Regions from separate parts of the Alkalilimnicola ehrlichii MLHE-1 genome, predicted to be linked through region 2. Evidence: predicted binding sites of a transcription regulator. Region 2 holds the regulator's gene; each other region holds the start of a gene.
What was found. Region 2 encodes sigma-54, which starts transcription at its own class of promoters, with help from an activator protein. Its sites were predicted from a motif close to TGGCANGNTNCNTGCTT; they were not measured.
Positions count from the first base shown of each region.

Region 1: adh (aldehyde dehydrogenase) is a predicted target of sigma-54. The motif match lies at 5,167-5,183, and genes of this name have one in related genera.
Region 3: flgB (flagellar basal body rod protein FlgB) is a predicted target of sigma-54. The motif match lies at 6,933-6,949, and genes of this name have one in related genera.

Region 1 is NC_008340.1:3,088,424-3,098,055, reverse strand. It holds gene MLG_RS13805 (PQQ-dependent methanol/ethanol family dehydrogenase) at 1-495, opposite strand, end outside; gene MLG_RS13800 (TonB-dependent receptor family protein) at 882-2,948, opposite strand; gene MLG_RS13795 (DUF779 domain-containing protein) at 3,015-3,395, opposite strand; gene adh (aldehyde dehydrogenase) at 3,511-5,031, opposite strand; gene MLG_RS13785 (porin) at 5,616-6,860, shown strand; gene MLG_RS13780 (TonB-dependent receptor family protein) at 7,128-9,257, shown strand; gene MLG_RS13775 (LapD/MoxY N-terminal periplasmic domain-containing protein) at 9,177-9,632, opposite strand, start outside.
Region 2 is NC_008340.1:2,530,164-2,539,795, forward strand. It holds gene MLG_RS11275 (KpsF/GutQ family sugar-phosphate isomerase) at 1-91, shown strand, start outside; gene MLG_RS11280 (KdsC family phosphatase) at 101-676, shown strand; gene lptC (LPS export ABC transporter periplasmic protein LptC) at 660-1,238, shown strand; gene lptA (lipopolysaccharide transport periplasmic protein LptA) at 1,225-1,752, shown strand; gene lptB (LPS export ABC transporter ATP-binding protein) at 1,749-2,474, shown strand; gene MLG_RS11300 (RNA polymerase factor sigma-54) at 2,627-4,132, shown strand; gene hpf (ribosome hibernation-promoting factor, HPF/YfiA family) at 4,157-4,498, shown strand; gene ptsN (PTS IIA-like nitrogen regulatory protein PtsN) at 4,559-5,029, shown strand; gene rapZ (RNase adapter RapZ) at 5,084-5,941, shown strand; gene MLG_RS11320 (HPr family phosphocarrier protein) at 6,004-6,297, shown strand; gene MLG_RS11325 (hypothetical protein) at 6,397-6,765, shown strand; gene MLG_RS11330 (5-(carboxyamino)imidazole ribonucleotide synthase) at 6,809-7,957, opposite strand; gene purE (5-(carboxyamino)imidazole ribonucleotide mutase) at 7,954-8,448, opposite strand; gene MLG_RS11340 (flagellar basal body rod C-terminal domain-containing protein) at 8,556-8,792, shown strand; gene MLG_RS11345 (PHA/PHB synthase family protein) at 9,422-9,632, opposite strand, start outside.
Region 3 is NC_008340.1:1,004,512-1,014,143, forward strand. It holds gene MLG_RS04555 (efflux RND transporter periplasmic adaptor subunit) at 1-497, opposite strand, end outside; gene rpsP (30S ribosomal protein S16) at 720-986, shown strand; gene rimM (ribosome maturation factor RimM) at 1,003-1,515, shown strand; gene trmD (tRNA (guanosine(37)-N1)-methyltransferase TrmD) at 1,533-2,315, shown strand; gene rplS (50S ribosomal protein L19) at 2,338-2,691, shown strand; gene MLG_RS04580 (flagella synthesis protein FlgN) at 2,901-3,380, opposite strand; gene flgM (flagellar biosynthesis anti-sigma factor FlgM) at 3,423-3,743, opposite strand; gene flgA (flagellar basal body P-ring formation chaperone FlgA) at 3,895-4,572, opposite strand; gene MLG_RS04595 (chemotaxis protein) at 4,854-5,792, shown strand; gene MLG_RS04600 (CheR family methyltransferase) at 5,845-6,678, shown strand; gene flgB (flagellar basal body rod protein FlgB) at 6,983-7,387, shown strand; gene flgC (flagellar basal body rod protein FlgC) at 7,402-7,857, shown strand; gene MLG_RS04615 (flagellar hook assembly protein FlgD) at 7,908-8,576, shown strand; gene MLG_RS04620 (flagellar hook protein FlgE) at 8,605-9,632, shown strand, end outside.

The DNA of each region.
Region 1 (9,632 bases), 560 kb from region 2:
CGCATCCAGGGTGCCGAAGATGACCAGGTCGTCGTAGAGGGCCATGCCGCGGTTGACCACGTCACAGCAGGGCATGATGCCGTCGGGCAGGCGGTGGGCGTACTGCCAGAGCCGCTCGCCGGTGCGGGCATCCACCGCCCACATGCGGGAGTAAGAGCCGGTCACGTAGATCACGCCGTCATACACCAGGGTCTGGCTTTCCTGGCCCCGCTGCTGTTCACCGCCGAAGGAGTAGGCCCAGGCCGGGGTGAGGGCGTGCACATTGTCCCGGTTGATCTTGTCCAGGGTGCTGTAACGCTGTCCTTCGGGGGATTGGCCGTAGGTCAGGATGCGGTCGTTGTGGTGGAAGTCGGCGTCGATCATCGCCTGGGTGATACTTTCGGGGAAGTCCCCGTTTCCGTGGCTGCCCGCGGTGGCGCATCCGGCCCCCAGGGCGACGGCGGCCACGGTGGCCGGGATCAGCGCTATGCGCAGGTTGTGCTTTACGGTAGTCATTGTTCGCCTTTCTCCTCTCATCTCTTTTTTCGTTGCCAGGCAATTGGATGGCTTGGTGGCCAGCCCGCAACGTCCTTCAAGCAACAGCTATGCCAGCTCTGCGTTTGGGTGCTCGGAGATGGCGCTCAAGGTGCGTCAGAATGACGCGGGGCGGGGCCGTGGCGAGGGGGCTGTCCTTGGCGATGGGGGGCCGGCGTCGGGTCGCGAACCGGCTGAAATCGGGGCTGTCACGCTGCAGTGTCCCAGGAATGGCACAGTCGGCCGGGCCGGGGCTGTTACAGGCGGGAGACAGGCACCTTTATCGGGTTGCTGTGGCCGGCACCCCGGAAGCAAAGGACCCCCTGTCCGGTGGGGCCGGAACAGGGGGCCGGAGGACTGGTGGGGCGCTATCGGGGGCGGATGGTAACGCCGGCGAAGACAGTGCGCTCGGGGGCGGGCTCATAAAAGCGCCCGCCGAAGGTATTGATGCGAATGTTGCTGAAGTACTCTTTGTCGAAAAGGTTGTTCACCGCCACATAGGGCGAGACCTCCAGGCCCTGCAGCCTTAGCCGGGTGCCGGCGCGGAGGTTGGCGACCCCGTAGCCCGATACCCGCTCCTCGTTGGCGTTGTCCGCGTACTGCCGGTCAACGGCAACGACATCCAGGGCGGCAAAGCGGCCCTCGCGATCCTGCCACGCCGCCTCGGCGAATAACTGTTGGCGCGGGACGCCGGGGAAGGCGTTGCCGCTGAAGTCATTACCGAACCGGTCTTCAAAGTCGCGGAACTCAAAGTCGGTGTAGGTGTAGGCGGCGGTCAGGACCCATTGGTCTGCGGGGCGGTGTTCCAGGCCCAGTTCCAGGCCGTTACGGCGGGAACGGCCTGAGTTCTCGTAGAAGTCGCGACCGGCGTCCCGCTGGAAATTAACGATCTCATCGCGGACGCGAATGGTGTAAAGCGACAGCTCGTAACGGCTGTGATCGCCGATGAACCCCTTGGCGCCCAGCTCGTAGTTGACGGCCTTTTCGGGTTTCAGGTCGGGATTGAACCCGGTGCCACCGTCGGGATTCGCGAACTCGGTGAAGGTGGGACTCTCGAAGGATGTGCCGACGTTGGCGTAGATCTGGTGGGCGCGGGCCCAGCGGTAGCTCAGACCGGTGCTGTAGCTCCACTCGTTGAAGGTCTCACGCCCGGAGCGGTCTTCACCCATCGGCTGGAATCGGTCATCGACGGCGATGCGCAGTTGGTCGAAGCGCGCTCCGAAGACGAGGTCCAACCGGTCGGTCAGGGCGAGATCGCCCTGGCTGAAGAGCGCCAGGGTCCGCGCCTTTTCCCGCTGGTCGAAGGTCTGGTCACCGCGCGCCCCGCCGGCCAGATTGTCAAAGCGCTGGCGGTCGTCGCGCTGTTCCTCGGCGTCGAAGCCTACGCCGAGCCGGGCGGGGCGCCCCATCACTTCGTTGAGATGGGTGTATTGGCCGCCCAGGCCGTAAAAGTCGCGCTCGTACTGAACCTGACCACCGCTCTCGAAGGGCAGTCGATTGCCGAAATCGCGGCGGGTGTAGAAAGCGCGCAGGGTGATTTCGTCCTGGGCGGCCATGGGACGCGAGTAGACCAGGCCCACCGTCTGCTGCTCGGCGGACTGGCCGCCATCCAGTGCCTTTGACTCGGGGCGTGCCTGCCGGCGGTCCTCATCCACTTGGTCCAGGGTCAGGGAGCCCGGATCCTGGGTGTCCGGGGCATCCAACAGGCGGACGATGGTCTCCAGGCGTCCGCCATCAGCCCATTCATAGGCCAGCTTGCTGTTGAACAGGCGCTTCTCCACCCGACTGTGATCCCGGTAGCCGTTGTAGCGCATATCCCAGGTACTGACGCTGTACTCCCAAGGCCCCTGGCCGCCGCCCGCCTTGAGGCCGATGCGCCGGAAGTCGTCGCTGCCGTAATCCAGCTTGACCGCGGCGCCGTCGATATCCCGGCCGCTTTGGGTACGGAGATCGAGCACGCCGCCCGCGGCGTTGCCGTAAAGGGTTGAGCTGGGGCCGCGGATGACCTCGGCCTGGTGCAGCGATTCCAGGTCGATGGCGTCCACTTGGGACTGCCCGTCGGGGAGGGTTTCGGGGATCCCGTCCACGATTACCCGCAGCCCCCGGATACCGAAGGGCGCGCGCGCGCCAAAGCCGCGGATGGAGACCCGCAAATCCTGGGAGAAGTTGTAGCGGTTTTGCATCTGTAGGCCGGGGATCCGGTTCAGGTGTTCATCCATCTGCAGATTCTGGTGCCCGGGCTGGATGTCCTCCGGCGTGAGCACGCCGACGGCGGATGGGTTTGCCAGCCAATCCCGCTCCAGGCGCGGTGCGGTGACCTGGATAGGCTCCAAGGCCTCGGCCGATGGGGTGGTGTCGGCCACGGCGGTGCCCGCGGTGCCGAGGATCAGGGATGAGAGAACACCCAGGGTGGGGTATGGGGTCAGTGGTCGCATAGATCATTCTCCGGCGCCTCTAGTGGGGGCACCTTAGTTCTGTCAGTTGGGGTAGACCGCCTGCGCTCAGCGGCCCTCCTGCGCTTGCAATGCCGTCCATTCGGCATCGGTGAACAGCCTTGAACGGGTGTGGAAACGTCTGCCCGTGGGGCCCTCCAGCGAGAACATGCCGCCACGGCCGGGCACAACGTCGATAATCAGGTGGGTGTGTTGCCAGTATTCGAATTGGGACTCGCTCATGTAGAAAGGACAGCCACCGATCTCGCCGAGCAAGATGTCGCTCTGACCGATGCGGAATTCGCCCCTCGGATAACACATGGGTGAGCTGCCGTCGCAGCAGCCGCCGGACTGGTGGAACATTAACTCACCATGCTGGGCGCGCAGTTCGTCGATGAGTTCCAGCGCCGCCTCGGTGGCGGTGACGCGGGATACGGGGGAATGACTCATGCGCCTGCCTCCTGGTGTCGGACCGGCCGGTGCCCCTCTTCGAGGACGGCGCCGGCAGGACCGGTCGTCGGGAAAGCGAGCGGGCGGCTTTACGCCGCCCGCGCCTGACGTCAGCTTAGAAAAAGCCCATGGCCTTGGGGCTGTAGCTCACCAGCAGGTTCTTGGTCTGCTGGTAGTGCTCCAGCATCATCTGGTGGTTCTCCCGCCCGATGCCGGACTGCTTGTAACCACCAAAGGCGGCATGGGCCGGGTACAGGTGGTAGCAGTTGGTCCACACCCGGCCGGCCTGGATGGCCCGGCCCATGCGGTAGGTGGTGTGTGCGCTGCGGCTCCAGAGACCGGCCCCCAGGCCGTAGAGGGTGTCGTTGGCCAGCTCCAGCGCCTCGGCCTCGTCCTTGAAAGTGGTGACGGAAACCACCGGGCCGAAGATCTCCTCCTGGAAGATGCGCATCTTGTTGTGGCCGCGGAACAGGGTCGGCTGCACGTAGTAGCCGTTCTGGAAATCACCGCCGATCTCGGCGCGGTCGCCGCCGATGAGGCACTCGGCGCCTTCCTGCCGACCGATGTCCATGTAGCTCAGGATCTTCTCCATCTGCTCGGAGGAGGCCTGGGCCCCGATCATGGTTTCGGTGTCCAGCGGGTTGCCCTGTTTCACCATGCTGAACCTGTCGATCACCTTGGCAATGAAATCGTCGTAGATGTCCTCCTGGATCAGCGCGCGCGAGGGACAGGTGCAGACCTCGCCCTGGTTCAGGCACGCCAGGGTCATCCCCTCAATGGCCTTGTCCAGGAAGTCGTCATCCTGGTCCATCACGTCGGCCATGAAGATGTTCGGCGATTTGCCGCCCAGCTCCAGGGTTACCGGGATGATGTTCTCGGCGGCGTACTGCATGATCAGCCGCCCGGTGGTGGTCTCGCCGGTGAACGCCACCTTGGCGATGCGGTTGCTGGTGGCCAGCGGCTTGCCGGCCTCGACACCGAAGCCGTTCACCACGTTCAGCACCCCCGGGGGCAGCACGTCCTGGATGCACTCCATCAACACCAGGATGGACGCCGGTGTCTGCTCGGCGGGCTTGAGCACGATGCAGTTGCCACAAGCCAGGGCCGGGGCGATCTTCCAGGTGGCCATCAGCAGCGGGAAGTTCCAGGGGATGATTTGCCCCACCACGCCCAGCGGCTCATGAAAGTGGTAGGCGATGGTGTCGTGGTCGATCTCGCTGATACCGCCTTCCTGGGCCCGGATGGCCCCGGCGAAGTAGCGGAAGTGATCAATGGCCAACGGGAGATCGGCGTTGAGGGTTTCACGCACGGGCTTCCCGTTGTCCCAGGTCTCGGCCACCGCCAGGCGCTCCAAGTTGGCCTCCATGCGATCGGCGATCTTCAGCAGCACGTTGGCACGCTCGGTCACCGACGCTTTCCCCCAGGCATCTTTGGCGGCGTGGGCCGCGTCCAGGGCGCGTTCCACGTCATCGGCATTGGACCGGGCGACTTCGCAGAATACTTCTCCCGTTACCGGGGTGATGTTCTCAAAATACTGGCCACTGGCCGGTTCTACCCACTCGCCATTGATGAAGTTTCCGTAGCGGGGTTTGAACTGGACTTTCGCGTCGCGCTCACCGGGGTTTGCGTAGATCATTACTGTCTCCTCGATCGCATCATTCGGTTTGTTATCTGCTGTATTCGGCCTGAGCCCTTCGACGGGAGGCCTCGGGTCGGGGGGGCGGTGCGGGGGGCCCGTTCAACGCCGACCCTGCCGACTCAGCGATGGAGAGAGCAAGGGTTGGGCCATCCTGTGTAACCCACTGAATATCGGCCTGATGTCGAGTTGCTGGGCAGTTGTTGTCGCAGCAAGTGTCACGCTGATGGCACAGTTTCCCGATGAGTTGTGACACCGGGGTTTCGATGGCCGGGACAACAGTGATCGCCCCATTGTGGGTGTGGGGTTTAGTCACCGAACCTGCATCCTAATGGTGTGGCATTCCTGTGAATAGTGGGTGTCACACTGTGTTGTCATGGGTACATAAGGCCAACTGGCTGAGCCGGCAGCTATGTATTAAGTGTTGGTGTCTGTAGGGATTTTGGTTGTTGGCATGGTCGCTGCTTTAGGGTTCGGCGTTATCACACGAGGGAAGCGTGGGGCTGGTAGCCAACCACAAAACAATTGAACCACGGCGATAACGAAAAAAGTGATACGCCGAACCCCTAGAGGAGAATGCAACCATGCGACGTTTTACCACTCCAGTGGCCACGGCTGCAGGTATGGCGGGCCTATTGCTGGCCTCCGCCGCCCAGGCGCAGATCGAGGTCGAGGCCGGTGATTGGACCCTGACCTTCGACGGCAACGTCAATGCCTATTACACGAACACCCGTTGCGAGAGCGATGCGGCGACCGTCCAGGGCGGCCTGGCCTGCACGGACGCCGCGGAGAGCGACCGGCGCGCCAATATCCGAACCGGTTTTCTGCCAGCGAAGCTCGGCATCGGCGCCTCCACCACCCAGAACGGCCTCGATATCGCGGCCTATGTCAGCTACTGGCCGGGTGTGGATGGCGGGGACGCGGTCTCCGTCGCCGGTTCGGCGGACACTGGGCTGGGCTTCGGCAACGTGAACTTCCGTCAGGTTTTCCTGACCGTGGGCAATGAGCGCATCGGTACCTTCAAGCTCGGGCGTGACCTGGGGATCTTCGGCTCCGATGCCATCCTCTCCGATATGAGCCTGTTGGGGGTGGGCACGGTCTCCGATATCACCCTGGGGGGTGGCAACACCTCCTTGGGTCGGGTCGGCAACGGCTATCTCTACGCGGACTGGAAGGCGCAGATCAGCTACGCCTCGCCCGATTTCAACGGCTTTGGCTTTGTGATCGGCGCCACTGATCCCTTCGATCCCTTCACCGTCGCGCCGGGTGACAACTCCCTAGCTGCGGTGGGGGAAAAGACCAGCCCGGCGGTCGAGGGCAAAGTCACTTACGATTGGACGGCTCGGGATGTCAGTGGCCGCGTCTGGGCCGGGTTCATCAACCAGAAGGTGGATGACCGGGACGGCAGCTTCGATGACTTCCGCGCCACCGGGTTCGACCTGGGCGTCAAGGCGGGCATCGCCGGCTTCGAGGGCGTCGCCTACTACTACGAAGGCAAGGGCATCGGCACCACGGCGTTTCTCCACCAAGCCGCCTCCGCGGATGGGACGCGCCGCGACTCTGACGGCTTCATGCTGCAGGGCACCTACACCCTGCCGGGATTGGGCACCAAGCTCGGTTTGAGTTACGGGGAAAGCAACCTGGACCAAAACAACGGCGATCCCGATACCCTGCTTGACCGCAACAGCTCGGTGATCGTGGGCGCGTACCATCCGATCACGCCGAACCTGAACCTGGTCGCCGAGTTCACCCGGACCAAGGCCGAGAACCATGCGGGTGACGACAATCGCGAGGACAACGTGGCCCTGGGTGCCATTCTGTTCTTCTGATCCTCTTCGCTCCTCCTAGTGAAGCGGCGGGCCCCGCCCTGGGGCCCACACGGGTCCGTGACCGGTGTATCGGGTGCTTCCGGCTCACGCCGTGCCTTTGACGGCGCACAGGGATGTGCGTCGCTTTTTATGCCCTTCCCCAGACCGCTGTGCGTCCCCTTAACAATCTGTGCGATCAGGAATTTCTCCTATGTCATGCGCGCCTTCCAGGGGGCACACTCAATCCATACGAAACCAGAAATCGTGGGTGAGAGGAGGAGACCCCGTATGGACCGCAAGACCCATTCCCTGATTTGTCTGACTGCCGGCCTGAGCCTGTTGCCAGCCGCCGGCGCGGCCCTGGCTGAGGACGAGACCGCCGGCGCCGTCCGCGCCCTGCAGCCGTTGCAGGTGCGTGCGCTGCTGCTCGATGAGGTGGCTGATACGCCCGGCGCGGCCTCGGTGCTCACCGATCTCGACTTCGAGGCGCTGCGGCCGTTCACCCTGCACGATGCCTTTGATTTCGTCGCCGGCGTCAGGACCATTGATGATGATGCCCTGGGCCTGCGTAGCGGCATCGGCGTGCGTGGCGCGCCGCCCCGGCGCTCCCGCAAGACCTTGCTGCTGGAGGATGGTTCGCCGATCAGCGCCAGCAACTACTTGGACCCCAGTGCCCACTACACGCCGCCCATGCAGCGCCTGGAGCGGGTGGAGGTATTGAAGGGCGCGGGGCAGTTGATCCATGGGCCGCTGAACAACCACGGCATCGTCAACTTCCGCAACAAGCAGGCCACGCCCACGCCGGAGACCACGGTGGAACTGGCGGGGGGTAATCAGGGCACTTTCAAACGCCACCTGATGCACCGGCGTACCGTGGACGACGTGGGCGTGGTGCTGGCCTATACCGGGGCCAATTCGGACGGGGTGTTTGATACCGAGGAGCACCAGTTCGACGACTTCTACGCCAGCTTCGACTGGGACGTGAATGCCCGGCACGATCTGCGGACGTCGATTCTCCACTTTCGGGAGCGCTCCGACGGTTACGATGAGAGCAACCTCTCCCCCGAGGACTTCGCCATCGATCCGCGCGGCAAGCGCCGGCTCGGTGAGGGGCGCAAGGACAACAACATCTCCGTGAACTACTGGAAGTGGGACCTCACCCATGCCTTCCAGGCCAGTGACCGGCTGAGTTTCTCCAGCAAGGTCTTTTATTCTGATCTGGATCGGCCCCGATTCCGGTCCCGCAACCCGGATGACCCTCGTGCCGAGCGAGTGATGGAGGGGCGGGACCGGCGTTACGAGGTCTTCGGGGGCGAGTCGCGGGCCGCCTTTACGGGCATGCAGACCGGTGCGGTTACGCACACCGTCGAGGGGGGGCTAAGGTTCGAGCAGCACGATTTTGACGACCGTCGTCCGGTTGGGCGTCCGGGTGAGCGGTTGGACGAGGGCAATCGCGGACGGCTGCGGGCGATTGCCGGAGAAGACGGGTTTACCCGCGACGGGCGTCTGATCACCTACAAGGCCGAGGCGTACTCCGGGTTCCTGCAGAACCGCATGCAGGCGGGAGATTGGACCCTTACCCCAGGCCTGCGCGTGGAGAGCTACCGACAGGAGAAGTCCACACGCTTTCGTCCGGGCAGTGATGACGAGGGGGTAACGGAAAGCGAGTGGAACACGCTCTACCTCCCCGGTATCAGCCTGCTCTACCAGGGCCTGGATCAGGCGGACCTCTACGCCGGTGTGCACCGGGGCTACGCTCCTGCACCCGCCCGCTCCGATGAGTTCCCCCTGGTGCCGGAGAAGGGTCTCAACAGCCAGTTGGGTGTCCGCAGCCGTGGCCTCCAGGGTGTGAGCTACGACGTCGCGGTGTTTTATAACCGCATCGAGGACACCCTGATCCGCGACGACGTGGATGAGTTCGGTGACGCCCTGTTCGTCAACGCGGTGGATTCGGACGTCTACGGCCTGGACGTGGAACTGCGGGTGGATTCCGCCCCCTTCACCGGCTCCGATTACAATTTCTTCGGCCAAGTGGCCTGGAACTACACGGAAGCCGAGTTCACCACCGGACCACTGGACGGCAACCGGGTGCCGGAGATCCCGCGCCACGCCGGCAGCCTGACCTTGGGCATGGACCACCTCAGTGGTTGGGAAGTCAGTGCCACGGTCAGTCACTTCGGGGACTTCTTCTCCGATATCGAGAACACTCTTGAGATCGCTGAAGACGCAGGGCAGGTGCCCAGCCGCACGCTGCTCTCGGCCCGGGCCAGCTATCACACCCAGGTCAGCGGGGCGGACGCCACCTTGTGGCTGCAGGGCCGGAACCTGACCGACAAGCTATACATCAGCGACGTGCAGGACGGGCTGCGGCCTGGTGCTGAACGCACCGTCATCGGCGGTCTGACCCTGCGTTTCTGAGGGGGCGGCATGGGGCCGTTGTCCGGGTCTGGCGACGGGCTCCGGGGCAGAGGCGGTGGGCAGCGGTACCGCGGCCACCAGCGTGGTGCCGCCCGCCGGTCCGCTGAAGCAACGCAGCCGGCCACCCAGGCCCTGAATCCGCTCAGCCATACCCATCAAGCCCATCCCGTCACCGTCGCGCCGCGTCCCGAGGCCGTGGCCGTCGTCGCCAATTACCAGCCACAGGTGTTCGCCCCGATCGCGGAGTCGCAGCCGGACACGCCTGGCATGGGCATGCTTTGTGACGTTGGTAAGGCCCTCCTGTACCACCCGATAAAGGTGAATCGCCTGGGATGGCGGGAGTCCCCGGGGGGTGTCCTGGATCTCCATCGCCAC
Region 2 (9,632 bases):
CCGCATCAACGCCCTGCTGGTCACCGATGACGGCCAGCGGCTGCTCGGTGCCCTCAACATGCACGACCTGTTGCGCGCCGGTGTCGTGTAAAGTGATGCCATGAACGCGAATCCGGAGATCCGCCCCGGCTACCACGGCCAGGTCACCGACGCGGTGCTCGCCCGCGCCGCCGGGGTGCGCCTGCTGGTGCTCGACGTGGACGGCGTGCTCACCGACGGCAGCGTTTATATGGGCCACGACGGCGAGCTGTGCAAGGGCTTCCACATCCACGACGGCAAGGGCATCCGGCTGCTGCAGCAGTCCGGCGTGGAGGTGGCATTGCTCACCGCCCGCCGCTCCCCGATCCTGGAACGGCGGGCGGCGGAGCTGGGGATCCAACAGCTCATCCAGGGCTCCGGGCGCAAGGGAATCGATCTCGAGCGGCTGCAGTCCGGGCTGGGCATCCCCGCCGAGGCCTGCGCCTACATGGGCGACGACCTGCAGGACCTGCCCGCCCTGCGCCGCTGCGGCCTGGCCGTGACCGTGGCCGACGGCCATCCGCTGCTCACCCGGCACTGCCATTGGCAGACCCGGCGGCCGGGCGGCCGTGGCGCGGTGCGCGAGCTGTGCGAACTCATCCTCGCCGCCCGCGGCGAACTCGACGCCCTGCTTCAGGCCCATGAAGACGCGGATTAACCCCCCCCGGCTGTTCACCCTCATCGCCGTGGGCCTGTTGATCGGCGTCGCCTGGCTGATCGCCGATCGTCCCGACCGCGAGCCGCCCCCCGACCCGGAGATCCCCACGCGCGAGCGGGCCGACTACTTCATGGAGGGGTTCACCATCCACGCTGCGGACGCGACGGGCCGCTGGCAGTACCGACTGAGCGCGGACGACCTCTACCACTTTCCCGAACGCGGGGTCTGGTCCTTCGCCCGGCCGGAGGTGGAGATGTTCGCCGAGGCCGGCGCCAATTGGTACGGTAGCGCGCCCCGGGGCAGCGCGTGGGACCAAGGCCAGCGGGTCCTGCTGCACGAGGAGGTCCGGTTCTGGCGACCCGAGAGCGCCGTCAACCGGCCGCTGGAACTGGAGACCCGCGAGCTGTGGTTCTACCCCGGTGACGACCGGGTGGAGACAGAGGCGCACGCCGTGCTACGCCAGGACACCTCCTACACCGAGGGCGTGGGGGCCCGAGCTTGGCTGGACCAGCAAAGGATCGAATTGCAATCCGAGGTCAGAGGACACCATGAACTGCCATAACCGCGCCGCCACCTTGCTGGCCGGCCTGCTCTGTCTGCTGCTGGCCACCGGGGGGCAAGCCCGTACCCCCGACCGCGACCGGCCCATTGATCTGGAGGCCGACCGCGCCGAGATCGACAACGTCCGCGGCATCAGCACCTACACCGGCGCTGTCGTGTTGACCCAGGGCAGCCTGGTCATCACCGGCGATCGCATGGTTGTGCACACCCGCGACGTGGAGGGGCGCCGCGTTCTGGACCGGGTGGAGGTGGCGGGCGGCCCGGCCACCTACGAGCAACTGCCCCCGGGGCAAACCGACACGGTGCATGCCGAAGCCCCGCGCATGGAGTACCACAGTCGCGGGCCGCAGCGCCTGCACCTGTCCGGAGGGGCCGAACTCTGGCAGCGGGAGAACCGCATGTCCGGCGACGAGATCCGCGTCAATCTGGAGACCCAGGAGGCAGTGGTCGAGGGCCGGGAGGACCGGCGCACCCGCACCATCTTCTACCCGGCGGAGGAGCGGGACGAGGAATGAGCCGCCTGGAGGCCAAATCGCTGGTCAAGCGCTATCGCGGCCGCACCGTGGTCGAGGAGGCCTCACTCACCGTGGATGCCGGTGAGATCGTCGGCCTGCTGGGGCCCAACGGCGCCGGCAAGACCACCTGCTTCTACATGGTGGTGGGCCTGGTGCGGGCCGATGGCGGTCAGATCCTGCTCAACGGCGAGGACATCACTGCCCTGCCGATGCACGCCCGCGCCCGCAAGGGCATCGGCTACCTGCCCCAGGAGGCCTCGGTCTTTCGCAAGATGACCGTGGCCCAGAACATCATGGCCATCCTGGAGACCCGACCGGACCTGGACCGTCGGGCCCGAAGGGAGCAGCTACAACAACTCCTGGACGAATTCCATGTGCCGCACCTGGCAGACCAGTCCGGCATCAGCCTCTCCGGCGGCGAGCGCCGGCGGGTGGAGATCGCCCGGGCCCTGGCCGCCAACCCGCAGTTTATCCTGCTCGACGAGCCCTTCGCCGGCGTCGACCCCATCTCGGTGGTCGATATTCAGCACATCATCCGGCAGCTCACCGAGCGCGGCATCGGTGTACTGATCACCGATCACAACGTCCGTGAGACCCTGGGCATCGTGGAACGGGCCTACATCCTCAGCCAGGGCCGGGTCATCGCCCGCGGCAGCGCGGAGGAGGTCCTCGCCAACCAGGCGGTGCGCGAGGTCTACCTGGGCGAGCATTTTCGGCTATAGGCGCCATTCCGCTGTAAACTAGGGGCATCCAGACCCGCGTGACGGGTCGCTTCCGACGCCATCGGGCGGCGACGATTAAAGAGATCCATGACAAGACATCGCATTCACACTTCAAAAGAACCGGATGGGGGGCACCCCCTTTGGCAACGGTCATGAAACAATCGCTGCAACTTCGACTCGGGCAGCAACTCACTATGACGCCACAGCTGCAACAGGCCATCCGCCTGCTGCAGCTCTCCACCCTGGATCTGCAGATGGAGATCCAGCAGCAGCTCGAGTCCAACGTCATGCTGGAACTCGCCGAAGAGGACCAGCAGGAGACCGAACAGCGCACCGAAGAGGGCGAGACCCAGGACACGGAGGGCGAGCGCGGGGACGAGGCCAGCACCGAGGAGGCCACCGAGGCCGGGACCGCGGGCGAGGAGACCGCCGCCCAGGAGCAGGCCGACATCCCCGAGGACCTGCCGCTGGACTCCAATTGGGATGACATCTACGACGGCAGCACCCCCTGGAGCCAGCCGGACAGCGAGGACGAGGACCGCGACCCCTACGCCAACCGCTCCGGTGGCGGTGAAACCCTGCACGACCACCTGACCTGGCAGGCGGAGCTCACCCCCTTCACCGATCGGGACGCGGCCATCGCACAGGTCATCATCGACTCCGTGCGCGACGACGGCTACCTGGGCGCCGGCATCGAGGAGTTGATCTCCGCCCTGCCGGCGGAGTGGGCCGTGGAGCCCGATGAGGTCGAGGCGGTGCTCCGGCGCATCCAGCACTTCGACCCGGTGGGCGTGGCCGCCCGCGATCCGCGTGAGGCGCTGCTCATCCAGCTCGAGCAGCTGCCGCCGGACACCCCACTGCTGCCCGAGGCCCGGCGCCTGGTGGATCTGCACCTGGACATGCTGGTACAGCGCCAGTACGCCCAACTCTGTCGGCGCATGAAGCTCAATCAGGACCAGCTTCGCGAGGTCCTGGGCCTGATCCAGACCCTCGATCCGCGGCCGGGCTCGCAAATCGGTGGCGACGAGACCCAGTACGTGGTCCCCGACGTGGTGGTCCGGCGCAGCGACGGCCGCTGGCAGGTGGAGCTCAATCCCGCGACCGCCCCCCGGCTGCGGGTCAACAGCTATTACGCCAGCCTGATCAAACGCGCCGACAACAGCAGCGACAACACCACCCTGCGCAACCACCTGCAGGAGGCGCGCTGGTTCATCAAGAGCCTGCTTAGCCGCAACGACACCCTGCTCAAGGTCGCCCGCTGCATCGTCGAGCGCCAGCAGGGCTACTTCGACCACGGCGAAGAGGCCATGCAGCCGTTGGTCCTGCGCGAGGTGGCCGAGGCGGTGGACATGCACGAGTCCACCATCTCCCGGATCACCACCCGCAAGTACATGCACACCCCGCGGGGCACCCTGGAGTTCAAGTACTTCTTCTCCAGCCATGTGCAGACGGTGGACGGCGGCGAGTGCTCCGCCACCGCCATCCGTGCCCGCATCCGGCGTCTGATCGCCGATGAGAACCCCACCAAACCACTCAGTGACAGTCGTATTGCCAATATCCTCCAGGAGGAGGGCATAAACGTGGCAAGACGGACCGTAGCCAAGTATCGTGAGGCTATGGCCATCGCGTCCTCGTCAGAGCGCAAGCGACTGGCCTGAATCGCAACGTTGAAAGGAGGCGGCATGCAAATACAGATCACCGGTCACCACGTGGATGTCACGGATGCCCTGAAGGCCTATGTACGGGAGAAATTCCAGCGCCTGGAGCGCCATTTCGATAACGTGGTGGACAGCCACGTGATCCTCTCGGTGGAAAAACTCCGGCAGAAGGCCGAGGCCAATCTGCTGATCAGCGGCAACCGGCTGCACGCGGAGACCACCGACGAAGACATGTACGCCGCCATCGACGGCATGATCGACAAGCTTGACCGCCAATTGGTCAAGCACAAGGAGAAGGTCACCGACCACCACCGCCGCGAGGGGGCTGCTCAGAAGGCGGGAGCGGGCGCAGGGGCCGCGGAGTAGACACTCAACCATCGGCCGGTGACCGCCGTCGCGGTCACCGGCCCCGGGCTGAACGACACCATGAAAATCGCCGAACTCATCACTCCGGACCGCATCCGTTGCGACGCCGAGGTCAGCAGCAAGAAGCGCGTGCTGGAACAACTCAGCGACCTGCTGACTGCGGATGACACCACACTGGCCTCCACCCAGGTCTTCGACCGGCTGGTGGCGCGGGAACGGCTGGGCAGCACCGGCCTGGGCCACGGCGTTGCCCTGCCCCACGCCCGCATGGAGGGCATCGAGCAGGCGCGGGGTGCCATGATCCGCCTCGACCAGGGGGTGGACTTCGACGCCTTCGACCGGGAGCCGGTGGATCTGCTGTTTGCGCTGGTGGTCCCCGAGCACTTCACCGACGAGCATCTGCAGATCCTCGCCGACCTGGCGGAGATGTTCAGCGACAGCGGCCTGTGCGAACAGCTTCGCGCCACCACAGACCCCACACGCCTGCACCGGCTGCTATCGGAGTGGCAGGGCAGCGAAACGGCCGGCTAACACCGACCGCCCCGAGCGGCGGTCGGTGGGCGGAGCACCATCTTCATGAAGAGCATCCGGTTGATCATCATCAGCGGCCTGTCCGGGTCGGGGAAGAGCGTGGCCCTGCACACGCTCGAGGACCAGGGCTGGTACTGCATCGACAACCTGCCCATTGGGTTGCTCAGCGCCTTCGCCCGACACGTCAATGACACCTGCCCCGCCGGCGGCGGCCGCTACGCCGTGGGTATCGACGCCCGCAACCGCCCGGAGGACCTGGACCGCATCCCGGCGATCCTGGACGAGCTGCAGGCACTGGGCCTGAACAGCGAGGTGCTCTTTCTATTTGCCAGCCGCGAGACCCTGATCACCCGGTTCAGTGAGACCCGCCGGCGCCACCCGCTCAGCGACGGTGACGCCGCGCTGGCCGACGCCATCGCCCGCGAGGAGGCTCTGCTGGCACCACTGCGGGCGCGCGCCGACCTCACCCTGGATACCAGCAACACCAACGTGCACCAGCTTCGCGACCTGGTCCGCGAGCGGATCGAGCACGACCCCGGGCGGCTGTCGCTGCTGTTCCAGTCGTTCGGCTACAAGCACGGCATCCCGCCGGATGCCGACTACGTCTTTGACGCCCGCTGCCTGCCCAACCCCCACTGGGAGCCGCGGCTGCGGCCGCTGACCGGACTGGACGCCCCGGTCCAGCACTACCTGGAGGCTCAGCCCGAGGTGGCGGAGCTGACCGGGCAGATCGAGGCGCTGATCGCCACCTGGCTGCCCGCCTTCCGGAAGGCGGCGCGCAGTTACGTCACCGTGGCCATCGGCTGTACCGGGGGGCAGCACCGCTCGGTCTACCTGGCCGAGCAACTGGCCGGGCGCTTTGCAACCGGCATGGATGCCATCAGCGTACGTCACAGGGAGCTCAACCGTTGAATTGCCAATCCGAGGAACACCCGCAACCCAACCAAGGACCCACCGCCGTGGCCAGCCAGGCAATGGACATCGTGAACACACTCGGGCTGCATGCCCGTGCCGCCGGCAAATTTTCCGCCCTGGCCGCAGAGTTCCCGTGCCAAATCCGGGTCACCCGCGGTCAACGCACGGTGGATGGCAAAAGCGTGATGGGGCTGATGATGCTGGCCGCCGGCTGCGGCAGCCAGATCCTGGTGGAGGCCGAGGGGGACCAGGCCGAGGAGGCGCTGGCCGCCCTCAGCCGCCTGGTGGCCAATGGCTTCGACGAAGGCCCCGGTGCGCCGAGCCCCCACCCGGGCGATAAAGGCGACGACTAGTCCACAACACCGCGCCCGACAGCCATAATAGAGGGAGGCGGGCACTGCCCCATACGGGACCGCCGACACGAGAGTCCATCAGCAGATTCGGGGAACGTTATGCAATTGAAGGAGTTGGTCGAAAGCTGGGAAGAGACGGCCGGCGAGCGCCGCACCCCCCACGAGTACGCGGTGCGCCTGCCCCTGGCTGACGCCGCCAAGCTGGCGGCACTGGCGGAGATGTATCCGGGGCGCTCCGAGGAGGACCTGATCACCGACCTGCTCAGCGCGGCGCTGGATGAACTTGAGGCCACCTTCCCGTACGTCCAGGGCCAGCGGGTGATCGCCGAGGACGAACAGGGCGACCCCATCTACGAGGATGCCGGGCTCACGCCGCGCTTCAAGGCACTGACACGGCGCAAGCTGCAGGCGCTGCGCGCCAGCGTCGAGGCGGACGAGGCCCCCGCCCCCAGTCGGGAAACCGGCTGAGGGCGCCAGGCGCCGGCTGCGGGCGCCCCAGGCGGTGGCGCTCTCAGCCTCCGGCGCCCGCTTGCAGCCGCTCACGGGCGCTCAGGGCCCGCCGCGCCGCGTCATCGCGGTCCTCACCGAAGGCAGTGACGTGGCCCATCTTCCGCCCCGGCTTGGCCTCGGCCTTGCCGTAGAGGTGGAGCTTGACCTCCGGGTCCTTGAGCGCCGCGGCCCAATCCGGCTCGCCATCGCCCCAGAGATCCCCCAGCAAGTTCACCATGGCCGCCGGCCGCAGCAATCGGCTGTCCCCCAAGGGCAGCCCGCAAAGGGCGCGCACCTGCTGCTCAAACTGGCTGGTCATCGCCGCATCGAAGGTCAGGTGGCCGGAGTTATGGGGGCGCGGGGCCAGCTCATTGACCAGCAGCCGTCCGTCACTGGCGACAAAAAACTCCACGCAGAGCACCCCGACCACATCCAGCGCCTCGAGGATGCCGCGGGTGACATCCTCCGCCTGCTCACGAAGCTGCGGCCCCAGCGGGGCCTCCGGCAGGGTGAGATCGAGGATGTGATCACGGTGGCGGTTCTCCAGCACGCCGTAGTGGGTGAAGCTGCCGTCCAAGCCGCGGGCGGCCACCATCGAGACCTCCATGTGGAAATCCACGAAGGCCTCCAGCACCGCCGCCTGCCCCCCGATCGCCGCCCACGCCCAGGCGGCCTCGGAAGGCTCCCGAATCAACGCTTGGCCTTTGCCGTCATAGCCAAAGCCGGCGGTCTTCAGCACCGCGGGCGTGCCCACCCGTTCGAGGGCGGCAGCCAGTTCCTCCTCCCGCTCCACGGTGGCAAAGGCCCCCACCGGAAAGCCCTGCTCGCTCAGCCAAGTCTTTTCCCGCCAACGGTTCTGGGCCACGTGCAGCACCGTATGGTGGGGGCGGACCGGGACGTACCCGGCCAGCAGATCACCGGCCTCGGCCGGCACATTCTCGAACTCAAAGGTGACCCCATCCACCCGGCGGGCAAAGTCACGCAGGGCCTGCTCATCGCGGTAGTCGGCGGTCACCTCGATGTCGCAGACCTGTCCGGCGGGACTGTCCCGGCCCGGGCCGAAGCACGCCACCCGATAGCCCATGCGACGCGCGGCCAGGGCGAACATCCGGCCCAACTGGCCGTTGCCCAGCACCCCCAGGGTGGCCCCCGGCAACAGTATCTTGCTCATTGCGGCAGCTCGTCCTCCAGAACCTTTTGTGCCTGGCGCTCGCGGAAGGCACGCAACCGCTCGCGCAGGCCGGCATCCTCGTTGGCCAGGATACTGCAGGCCAGCAGGCCGGCATTGCGTGCCCCGGCGCTGCCGATGGCCAGAGTAGCCACTGGCACGCCGCCCGGCATCTGCACAATGGAGAGCAGCGAGTCCAACCCCTTCAGCGCGCGGCTCTGTACCGGCACGCCCAGCACCGGCACGGTGGTCATGGCCGCCACCATGCCCGGCAGGTGGGCGGCGCCGCCGGCACCGGCGATAATCGCCTTCAGGCCACGCTCCTCGGCCTGGTGCGCATAGTCACGCATCAACTCCGGGGTGCGGTGCGCGGACACAATCCGGGCCTCATAAGGCACCTGGAAGTCGTCCAGAACCTGGCAGGCCTCCGACATGGTCTCCCAGTCCGAGCGACTGCCCATGATGACGCCCACCAACGGCTGCGACTCGCTCATCCTGCTTATCCCTCCGGTGAAAAACGGGGCAGTATAGCAGTTGTCAATGACGAGGACAGCTTTGTGCTAACCTGGGAGGGTACAGGGTATTACCGCCGGAGGTGGCCATGGACATCAACAACGCCTTCAACAGCGGCCTGCAGGGCGTCTACGCCGCGCAGTCCGGCCTGGAGCGCAGCGCCCTGGCCGTGGCCCGGGAGACCGCCCGGACGGCCGACGGTGCCGAGGACATCAACACCGCCCTGGTGCAATCGCTCAGCTACCAGCGCCAGGGCGAGGCCTCGGTGCGGGTGGTCCAGGCCGCCGACGAACTGCTGGGCACCCTGCTCAACGAACGCGCCTGACCCCGCTCCCGCTCCGCCCCATTAGTGCCCCCGAACCGAACACGTTGGCAGGCGGCCCTTAGGGCTGTGGATCGCCGCGTCGCTTCGCTCCTCGCGATGACGGGGGTGAGGCCCCCACCGTCACTGCGAGGAGGCGAAGCCGACGTGGCAGTCTACCGCCCTGGATCGCCACGGGCCTTCGGCCCTCGCGATGACGAGGGGAAAGCCTTCGGCCCTCGCGATGACGGGGAGGAAGCCTTCGGCCCTCGCGATGACGGGGAGGAAGCCTTCGGCCCTCTTGATGAACTTGGCCAGACGCTGCGGGCGCCCCCTACCCTCACTGCGAACGCGGACCCACCCCCACCGTCACTGCGAGGAGGCGAAGCCGACGCGGCAGTCTACCCCTCTGGATCGCCACGGGCCTTCGGCCCTCGCGATGACGGGGAGAAAGCCTTCGGCCCTCGCGATGACCGGGGGTGCCCCGTTCCTCGTTGATTCGCGCCCGCGCAGCGGGGAGGGGGGCTCGCGATGACGGGGGTGCCCCGTTCCTCGCTGATTCGCGCCCGCGCAGCGGGGCGGGGGGCTCACGATGACGGGACGATCCGCCCCGACAGGGCCGGCGGCGTAAGCCGCCGGCCAGCCCCGAGCGCTCATTTCGGGTCGTCGTGACGCTCCTTGACGTAGCTGCCGGGGGCGTCCTCGATAGGCGGGTGCTGCTCGCTGCCCAACTGCTGCGGCGCCTCGACCTTGGCACCGCCCTTATGGGCCAGCCACTTGCCCCAGTCGTTCCACCAGGACCCCTCAAAGTGCTTGGCGCTCTCCAGCCACTCGTCCTGATCCACCGTCTTCTTGGTGGAGGTC
Region 3 (9,632 bases), 1.5 Mb from region 2:
CCGTGGCGGACCCGGGCCCGCCAGAGCTCGCGCTCGCTCTGCGCCACCCGCAGCTCCGCCTCCATCGCTTCGAACTCGGCGGTCGAGGCCAGGTCCCGTTCCCGCAGTCGACGGTAGCGCTCATAGCGGGCCTCGGCATCCACCAATCGGGCCTCCGCGCGGGCAAGCTCCGCGCGCTGCTCGCTGACGTCGATTCGGGCCAGCAACTCCCCCTCTGCCACGCGGTCGCCCACCTCGGCATCCAGCTCCGAGAGCGCCCCCGCGATACGGCTGGTGACCCGTACGCGCCGGAGCGGCTCCAGGTTGCCCGCCACCGAAACGCGGCGGGAGAGGTCCCGGGGCGTGATCTCCACCCCGATAACCGGGGTGGCGCGCGGGGCGTCGCGGTCATTGTCATCGGCCCGGGCGTCGCTCGGGCCGACGCCGGCGAGCAGCCCCAGCAGCAATAGCAGCGCGGGGAGGCGGGGCGCGACGGTTGTGCGTGGCGGATAAGGCATGGGCGAACACCAGAAGGCTCAGGGTCTCGATTGTAGCGCCGGGCGGGGGCGGACGTCCGCCCGGAATCGCGCCTGGCCCCCGGGCGGGCCGCCATTGCCCATCGGGTACTTCACTTTGCCCGCAAAACCGGTACAATGCCCGGCTTACTCAAGTTTGCCGTGGCCGTGTCTGCATCATCAGGTGGGCACGGCTTTGTTCAGTTGAAGAGGTTGGTTTACGCAATGGTAACCATTCGTCTGGCGAGGACCGGAGCCAAGAAGCGCCCGTTTTACCACATCGTGGTGACGGACAGCCGCAACCCCCGTGATGGCCGCTTCATTGAGCGCCTGGGCTTTTTTAACCCCATTGCCGCCGGCAAGGAAGAGCCCCTGCGGGTGGACGTGGAGCGCGCGCGCCACTGGCTGGACAAGGGGGCCCGCCCGTCCGAGCGTGCCGCCCAGCTGCTGCGCAAGGCGGAGAAGCAGGGCGCTGCCGAGGCTGCCGAGTAACACGGCATTGCACGGTATGGAGGGGGCCGACGACATCGTTCCGATGGGCGAGGTGGTCGGTCTGCATGGCGTGCGGGGCTGGGTGAAGGTGTACTCCCACACCGAGCCGCGTGAGGCCATACTGGATTACCCCCATTGGTATCTGCGCCGTGACGACGGCGACTGGGTGCCAGTGGAGCGCACCGCGGGGCGCTGCCAGGGGAAGGGCCTGGTGGCCGCCTTCCGGGACGTGGAGGATCGCGACCGGGCACGGGCCTACATCGGCCTGCAGATTGGCGTGCCGCGGCGTGATCTGCCCGAACTGCCCGAGGGGCAGTACTACTGGGCGGACCTGGAGGGGCTGGCCGCCTATACGACCGGCGGGGAACCGCTGGGACGGGTGTCACACCTGTTTGCCACCGGCGCCAACGACGTGTTGGTGTTGCAGGGCGACCGGGAGCGGCTGGTGCCCTTCGTGTACGGTCAGACGGTGCGCCGGGTGGACCTGACCGCCGGACGCATCGAGCTGGACTGGGACCCTGATTTTTGACGGCCAGAGAGCGGAACATGGGTGAGTCCGGGGCGGACACCGGCGGCTTGCACCGGATCGACGTGATCACCCTCTTCCCCGAGTTGGTCGCGGCGGTGGGGCACCACGGTATCACCGGCCGGGCGGTGGAGCGGGGGCTGCTGGAGCTCCAGCTCTGGAATCCGCGGGACGATGCGAGCGACCGGCACGGCACCGTGGACGACCGCCCCTACGGCGGCGGCCCCGGGATGGTCATGAAGGTGGAGCCGCTGGCCACCACCCTGCGCAAGGCGCGGGCCGCCAGCACACTCCCGTCGCGGGTCATCTACCTGAGCCCGCAGGGGCGCAGGCTGGACCAGGCCGGGGTGCGCGAGCTGGCGGACGAGCAGCGGCTGATCCTGATCTGTGGCCGCTACGAGGGCATCGATGAGCGGGTGATCGAGGCCGAGGTGGACGAGGAGTGGTCCATCGGCGACTACGTGCTCAGCGGCGGCGAACTGCCGGCCATGGTGATGGTGGACGCCCTCACCCGGATGATTCCCGGCGCCCTGGGCCACCAGGATTCCGCGGAGGAGGACAGCTTCACCGACGGGCTCCTGGACTGCCCGCACTACACCCGGCCGGAGTGCTGGGAGGGGCGACAGGTGCCCACGGTGCTGCTCTCCGGGGATCACGGCCGGGTGGCGCGCTGGCGGCGCAAGCAGGCGCTGGGTCGGACCTGGCTGAGGCGGCCGGAATTGCTGCGGGAGCGGGAGCTGGACGATAATAGCCGCCGGCTTCTGGAAGAATTCATTGATGAGCACCGGGCAGCGGACCGGTAAATCGAGAACCGAGGGTACAGGCATGAACATCATCGAGCAGCTCGACAAGGAGCAGATGGCGGCCCGCGAGGCCAAGATTCCCGAGTTCGGTCCCGGCGACACCGTGACCGTCCAGGTCTGGGTGAAGGAAGGCGGTCGTGAGCGTCTGCAGGCCTTCGAGGGCGTGGTGATTGCCAAGCGCAACCGCGGCATCAACAGTGCCTTCACGGTGCGCAAGGTCTCCCATGGTGAGGGCGTCGAGCGCGTCTTCCAGACCTACAGCCCGATCATCGAGAGCGTGAAGGTCAAGCGCCGGGGTGACGTGCGCCGCGCCAAGCTTTACTACCTGCGCGAGCGCAGCGGCAAGTCTGCCCGCATCAAGGAAAAGGTGAAGTAAGGCGGCGGGTGCCCGTCCGCCGGGGTGTTGCCTCCGGCGGGCCCCGTCAACAGGAAGCCCCCGGTGGCTACGCCATCGGGGGCTTCCTGTTTGCTGCCGCTACGATCGGGCGGTTTAGCTGAGTGTGGTGATCGCCCGTTCCGCACGTTCGCCCCGGTCCGCCCCAAAGCCGGCGCGCTGGGCGACCGGCCCGGCCACGGCGCCGGTCGTCAGGCGCTGGTGATGCATCGCCCGGGCCCGGCGCCCCCTTGGGCGCCGTCCCGCCCGTAGGTGACCCCCTGGGCGGGGGCCCCGGTCAGGATGGCAAGGATGCCGGCGGTCTGCTCCAGGCTGCGGTGGATCAACCGGCCGTTGGCCTCGTTGCTGCGCTGTAGTGCCTGCAACTGGCGGGTCAGGGCCTGCCACTCCGCCTCCAGGCCGGCGTCCGACCGCTCGCGCAGCAGACGGCGCATGCCCTCCGGGTCCGGCGCATAGCCCAGCGCCCAGGCCGCCTCCGCGCGCTGGCGCTCCGCCGCTTCCAGCGTCGCCAGCGCCTCCAGCTTCTCGGGCATCAACGCGGTAAGGCCCTCGGGGTCGCGCTGCTCCAGCAGGCCGCGCTCCCGTTCGAGCACCGCCATGACCGTGTGCGCACACTCCTGGCAGCGTTGCAGGCTGTCACGGAGGCGGTCATCCTGGTCAGAGTCGGTCATAAGCCGTCGTCCTCACGGTGCCGGGGGCGGCCTGCCGCCCGGTCAGTCGTTCAGGAGGTTCTCCAGTTCCACCATGCGGCTGGCGATCCGCTCCGCATCCACCGGATACTCGCCGTTGGCGATGCGCTCTTTCAGCGCATCGACCCGCTCCCGGTTCACCTCCGGGGTGGCGTCGATCTGCTGGCGCACGGCCTGCAGCCGGTCGGAGACCGCGGCCTGGTCGGCGGCGGGGCGCTCGCCGGCAGCCGATGACCGCTCGCCGGCGCCGTCCTGCCGGGTGCTGCCACCTGCCTTGCCGGCATTGCCCGGGGTCAGTCCCGGGGTGGCCGGGAGCCGGTTGCCGTTGTTGATGGGATCCGTCATTGTGCTCTCTCCGTCCAGAATCTTGACTCAGCGTTGCCCGGGGTGGGGCTGAGCGGTCACTCTGGATAGTCAATCGGCCGATCGTCCGGAAACTTTAGCCGGCTATCGCTGATTTGAGAATATGCGAAAACCGTGCCGGTGGCGATGCCCCTCACCGACCGACCTCCACCAGGGATTCGCCGGCCACCCGGCCCTCGACCACTCGCCCGGAGCTGCCCGCCTCGACCCGCACGATATCGCCCAGCACGCCGCTCTCCAATGCCTTGCCCTGGCCGGTCACCTGCACCCTGCCGCCGCCCGCGCGCAGCGTGACACTGCGACCGCGCTGCACGAGCTGCGGTGCGGCCAGCGCGTTGCCGGCAATCAGATCGCCCCGGCGCAGCGATCGGCGCAGCTCCTTGCCGATGAGATGCTCGGCTTCGGTCTCGTAGGGGCGGTGCAGTGAGGCGAGCTGGCGGCGCTCGGTGGTCACACTGTCGGCCCTCAGGCGTTCGCCTCGGCGCAGCGGACGGGCGGCCACGAGGACCTCCACCTGGGTATCCACCCGGGCGCTGACATAGACCGTCCAGGGCTGGGTGCCGGTGCAGCGCACGCCCACGGTGAGATTGCCAACACCCCGATTATCGTGGGGAGAAAACGCCTCCAGGGCGCCGTCACAGGGGTGCAGCCGCAGGCGCGGGTCCAGCCGTCCGATGGTGATCTCCAGCTCGTCACCGAGCCCGGTAAATTGCCCCTCGACCCAAGTAGCAGCGGTGGACCGGATGTCGTCGAGCGACTGGCGCTCCGCCTGCACGGGACCGCTGGCCGTCAAAAAAATGGCTGTCAGCAATAGCCCGATTGTCCGGGGCGACACGGTGTGCCTGGGCATTGTGGCTGCTCCGTCAATGAACCCTGTGGGGGACTGGGGTGGTGCAGGGTGACAGCAGGATTCATGCCAGGGCACTCGGTGGCCGCGATCATTCCTATTCACTAAAACCTATGGTGGAATAGGGCCGTGGCCCTTCGCCGCCCGCATGCCGGCGGGCCGGGGCGGGGGCCTCAAGTTTCGGGCCCCGCGACCGATGCCAAAGGCCAGGGTTGGACCGGCGTCCTGTAGCCACCGGGGGAGTCATGTCGCAGATTTTGCACGCAGTCGATCAGCGCACGCAGCTGGCGGGACGCAACCGCATGGAGTTGTTGCTGTTCCATTTCGGCGGCGCCCAGCGCTACGGCATCAACGTCTTCAAGGTGCGGGAGGTCATCCCCGCGCCGCGCCTGAGCCGGGTCCCCCAGAGCCACCCGGTGGCCCGAGGCATCGCCCACATCCGTGGCCAGACCATCCCGGTGCTGGACCTGAGCATGGCCGTGGGTGGCCCGCCGCTGGATGTCGGGGATGGCGGCTACGTGGTGGTCACCGAGTACAATCGTACGGTGCAGGGTTTCCTGGTGGCTGGGGTGGACCGTATCGTGAACCTGCAGTGGGAGGACGTGCTGCCGCCGCCCTCCCAGGGCTCCGGGGAGACCTACCTGACCGCCATCGCCCGCATCGAGGGGAAGATGGTGCAGATCATCGATGTGGAGAAGGTGCTGGCCGAACTCAACGCCGCCGGCGGGCTGGACCCGCGGCAGGTGGAGGGCGGCGCGGACGAGGCACTGCAGGGCGCGGAGGGCTGGCATGTGCTGGTGGCGGACGATTCCGTCATCGCCCGCCGGCAGGTGGTGCACACTGTGGAGGACCTGGGGTTGGCGTGCACCGCCGTGCGGGACGGCCTGGAGGCGCTGGAACAGCTCAAGGCCTGGACGGGGGAGACCCCCTCACCGCTCGACCGGCTCCTGATGGTGATCTCCGACGTGGAGATGCCCCGCATGGACGGCTACACGCTGACCAGCCGTATCCGCACCGACGAGGCCCTGCAGGGGCTCCATGTGCTGCTGCATTCGTCGTTGTCCGGGGTCTTTAACGAGCGGATGGTCCAGCAGGTGGGGGCGGACGATTTTCTGTCGAAGTTCCGTTCCAATGAACTGGCGGCGCGGGTGGAGAACCGCCTTGCGGCGGTGACGCAGCGCTGAGGTGCGGCCGACACGGTACGCACCCCTGCCGCGGTGGTGACTATCGCAGGGAGTGAGCTTGAGCGTTTCAGCCATTAAAGAGAAAGACTACCAGGCGTTCCGCCAGTTACTGGAGTCGTCCAGCGGCATTGTGTTGGGCGACAACAAGCAGTACCTGGTGGCGAGTCGTCTGGGGCCGCTGATGGCGGATCAGCGGGTTTCCGATCTGGGGGAGCTGGTCGAACGGCTGCGCCGTCCGGGCGGTGCGACCCTGCGTGCCAAGGTGGTCGAGGCGATGACCACCAACGAGACCCAGTGGTTCCGGGATGGTTTTCCCTTCCGCGTCCTGCGCGAGCGCATCCTGCCCGACTTCGTGGAGCGTGGTCAGCGCTCCATCCGCATCTGGTCCGCGGCCTGCTCCTCCGGTCAGGAGGCGTATTCCATCAGCATGACGGTGGATGAGTTCAACCAGTCGGGCCGGGGGGCGATCGACGCCGAGATCCTGGGCACCGATATCGCGCCGCGGATGATCGAGATGGCGCGTCAGGGGCGGTATCGGGCCAGTGTCGCCCGTCGCGGCCTCACTCCGGAGCGCCAGCAGCGCTTTTTCCGGGAGGTGGGTGACGACACCTGGGAGGTGCGCCCGGAGGTCAAGCGCCGGACCCGCTTTCAGCTACATAACCTGCTCGACAGCTATGCCTCACTGGGTCGGTTCGACATCATCTTCTGTCGTAATGTGCTCATCTACTTCTCCACGGATTCCCGTCGCGACATCATTCACCGCATGGCCCGGGCGGTCCGGCCCGGCGGCTGGCTGATCGTCGGCGCCTCGGAGTCCCTCTCCGGCTATGCGGCGGATTTTGAGATGAAGCGCCTGGACGGCGGTGTCGTCTACCGCCGCGCCTGAATCCGCCCCTTCGGGGCAAGGCCTTGCCGGCGGCCGGTAAAGGGCAGCCGCCCGTCCCGTCCTGGCTCGACGGCGAGCGGATGGTCTGACTCAGGCGTTGGCGATCTGGGGGCGGGGTGGCGGGTGTTCCCCGGTGGGGACGCCGCGAGTACATCCCTGTAGGCTCGTCGCCGGCCATCCCTGGCCGGCGACGCCCCACCGGGGAACACCCGCCACCCCGCCCCCAGATCGCCACCACCTCCCAATGTCTGACCTGGCATGCTGATTGCTTAATCTCCCATGGAAACCACAGGAGAGGTGAGTAATGAGCCTGTCGTTGGACAAAGCCTTTGGCACCCAGGAACTGGCCCTGCGCCTGCGCGCCGAGCGCTCGCAGCTCTTGGCCTCCAACATCGCCAATGCCGACACACCGCACTACAAGGCCCAGGATATGGACTTCCAGGCGGCCATGCGGGCCGCCGAGGGCAAGCAGGCCCAGCCGTTGCAGGCAACCCATGCCAAGCACTTTGCGGTCAGCCGCGGGGGCGGCCTGGCTGGCGACCCGCAAGCCCTCTACCGCGTGCCCCACGGCCCGGCCCTGGACGGCAACACGGTGGAGAGCCACGTCGAGCAGGCCCGGTTTGCCGAGAACTCGGTGCAGTACCAGGCGACGCTGACCTTCCTGGGCAATCGCATCACCGGCCTGCTCGGTGCCATTCGCGGTGAATGACGGAGATTTGACGCATGTCCCTGTTCAAGGTTTTCGATGTATCCGGCTCCGGCATGAACGCCCAGCAGACCCGCCTCAACACCGTCGCCAGCAACCTGGCCAACTCGGAGACCGTGGCGGGGAGCCCAGAGCAGGCCTACCGGTCGCGCCAGCCGGTCTTCGCCTCGGTGCTGCAGGCAGCGCAGCAGGGGCAGGCGGCCGGGAATCCCAACCACCCGGGCGATGCCCGCGGTACCAACGTGGGCGTGAAGGTCGAGGATATCGTGCAGAGCGATGCCCCCGTGCAACCGCTCTACATGCCCAACCACCCGCAGGCGGACGAGCAGGGCTACGTCTACCGCTCCAACGTCAATCCGGTGGAGGAGATGACCAACATGATCTCCGCCTCACGCAGTTATCAGAACAACGTGGAGGTGATGAACACCTCCAAAGAGCTGCTGTTGCAGACCCTGCGGTTGGGCCAGCAGTGACCGGTGGCGGACAGGCGGGCCCACGGGCGGCGATAGAGAGGGGATAAGGAATGAATATCAGCGGAGCCGGAAGCGGCGACTACAGCCGGGCACAACCGACCCAGCGGGAGCCGGCCGGCGAGCTCGGACAGGATGATTTTCTCAAGCTGATGATCACCCAGCTGCAGAACCAGGACCCCATGAACCCCATGGAGAGTGGCGAGTTCATGTCCCAGATCGCCTCCTTCACCACCGCCTCCGGCATGGACCAGTTGCAGAAGTCCTTCTCGGAGTTTCAGCAGGACATGCGCGCCAACCAGGCCCTGCAGGCCGCCTCACTGGTGGGGCGTGAGGTGCTGGTGGAGACCGATGCCGGCCGGCTGCCCGCCGACGGCGAGATGACCGGCATCGTCCAGCTCCCCTCGGCGGTCGCCAACGCCAACATCCACATCCACAACGCCGCGGGTGAGCGGGTCCGCACCCTTGCCACCGGCGAGCAGCCGAGCGGCGACTACCGGTTTGCCTGGGACGGGCGTGCCGACGACGGACGTACGTTGCCCCCGGGGGCGTACCGGGTGACCGCCTCCACCCAGGTGGAGGGCGAGGAACGGAGCCTGAGGGTCATGAACTCAGCACCGGTGGTCAGCGTGACCCTGGCCGGTGAGAACGAACGGGGGCCGCGGGTGAATCTGGACGGCATCGGCGAGATGGCCCTGTCCGATATCCGTCGGGTGCAGTAACAGCGATCGAACAAAAAGGGGATTCGTTATGTCATTCGGAACATCGCTTACCGGGCTGAACGCCGCCCAGTCGGAACTCAACATCACCGGCGACAACATCGCCAACAGCTCCACTTGGGGTTTCAAGGAAAGCCGGCCGGAGTTCGCCGACCTGTTCGCGTCCAGCAACCTGGGGGTGACCGGGCTGGCGATCGGCCAGGGGGTCCGGCTGCAGAACGTCGGCCAGCAATTCAGCCAGGGGCAGTTCGACTTTACCGAGAACAGCCTGGACCTGGGGATCAGCGGCAAGGGTTTCTTCCGTCTCAGTGACGACGGCGATATCTCCTACACCCGGTCCGGCGCCTTCCAGCTGGACCGGGAGGGCTGGATTACCAACTCGGCCGGCAAGCGCCTGACCGGCTTCGCCGCCGATGGCGACGGCAACATCGTCGGTGACGGCCAGCAGGAGCTGCGGGTGGAGACCGGCAATGTGGCCCCCGAGGCAACCACCGAGGCGCGGATCCAGGCCAACCTGAACGCCGGCGCCGAGATTCCGCCGGCCTACACGCTGGATGCCGACGATCGCCTGGCGGACTTCGATCAGCTCGAGTGGGTGGGGCCGGATGAGAACAATCCGGTGCCCGGCGCCGTGTTCGACCCGCGGGATACCGCCACCTTCAACGAGTCGACCAGCACCACCTTTTTCGACTCCCTCGGGCGCCAGCACACCGCCAATTTCTACTTCATCAAGGGCAATGACAACGACTGGTATGTGCACACGGAGGTGGACGGCGAGGTCCTCAACAACGGCCAGCCCCAGCCGATCAGCTTTGGCCCCAACGGTCTCATCGAGGGCAACGCGACCTTCGACTACACCCGGGCGTTGGCCGATGCGGAGGACCTGGATTTCGAGCTCGACCTCGAATCGCTGACCCAGTTCGGCACCCCCTTCGCGGTCAGCGATATCACCCAGGATGGCTTCGCCGCCGGTGAGTTCTCCAGCCTGGATGTGTCCGAGGACGGCACCATCTTCGCCCGCTTCACCAATGGCCAGTCGGAGGTGCTCGGACGGGTGGG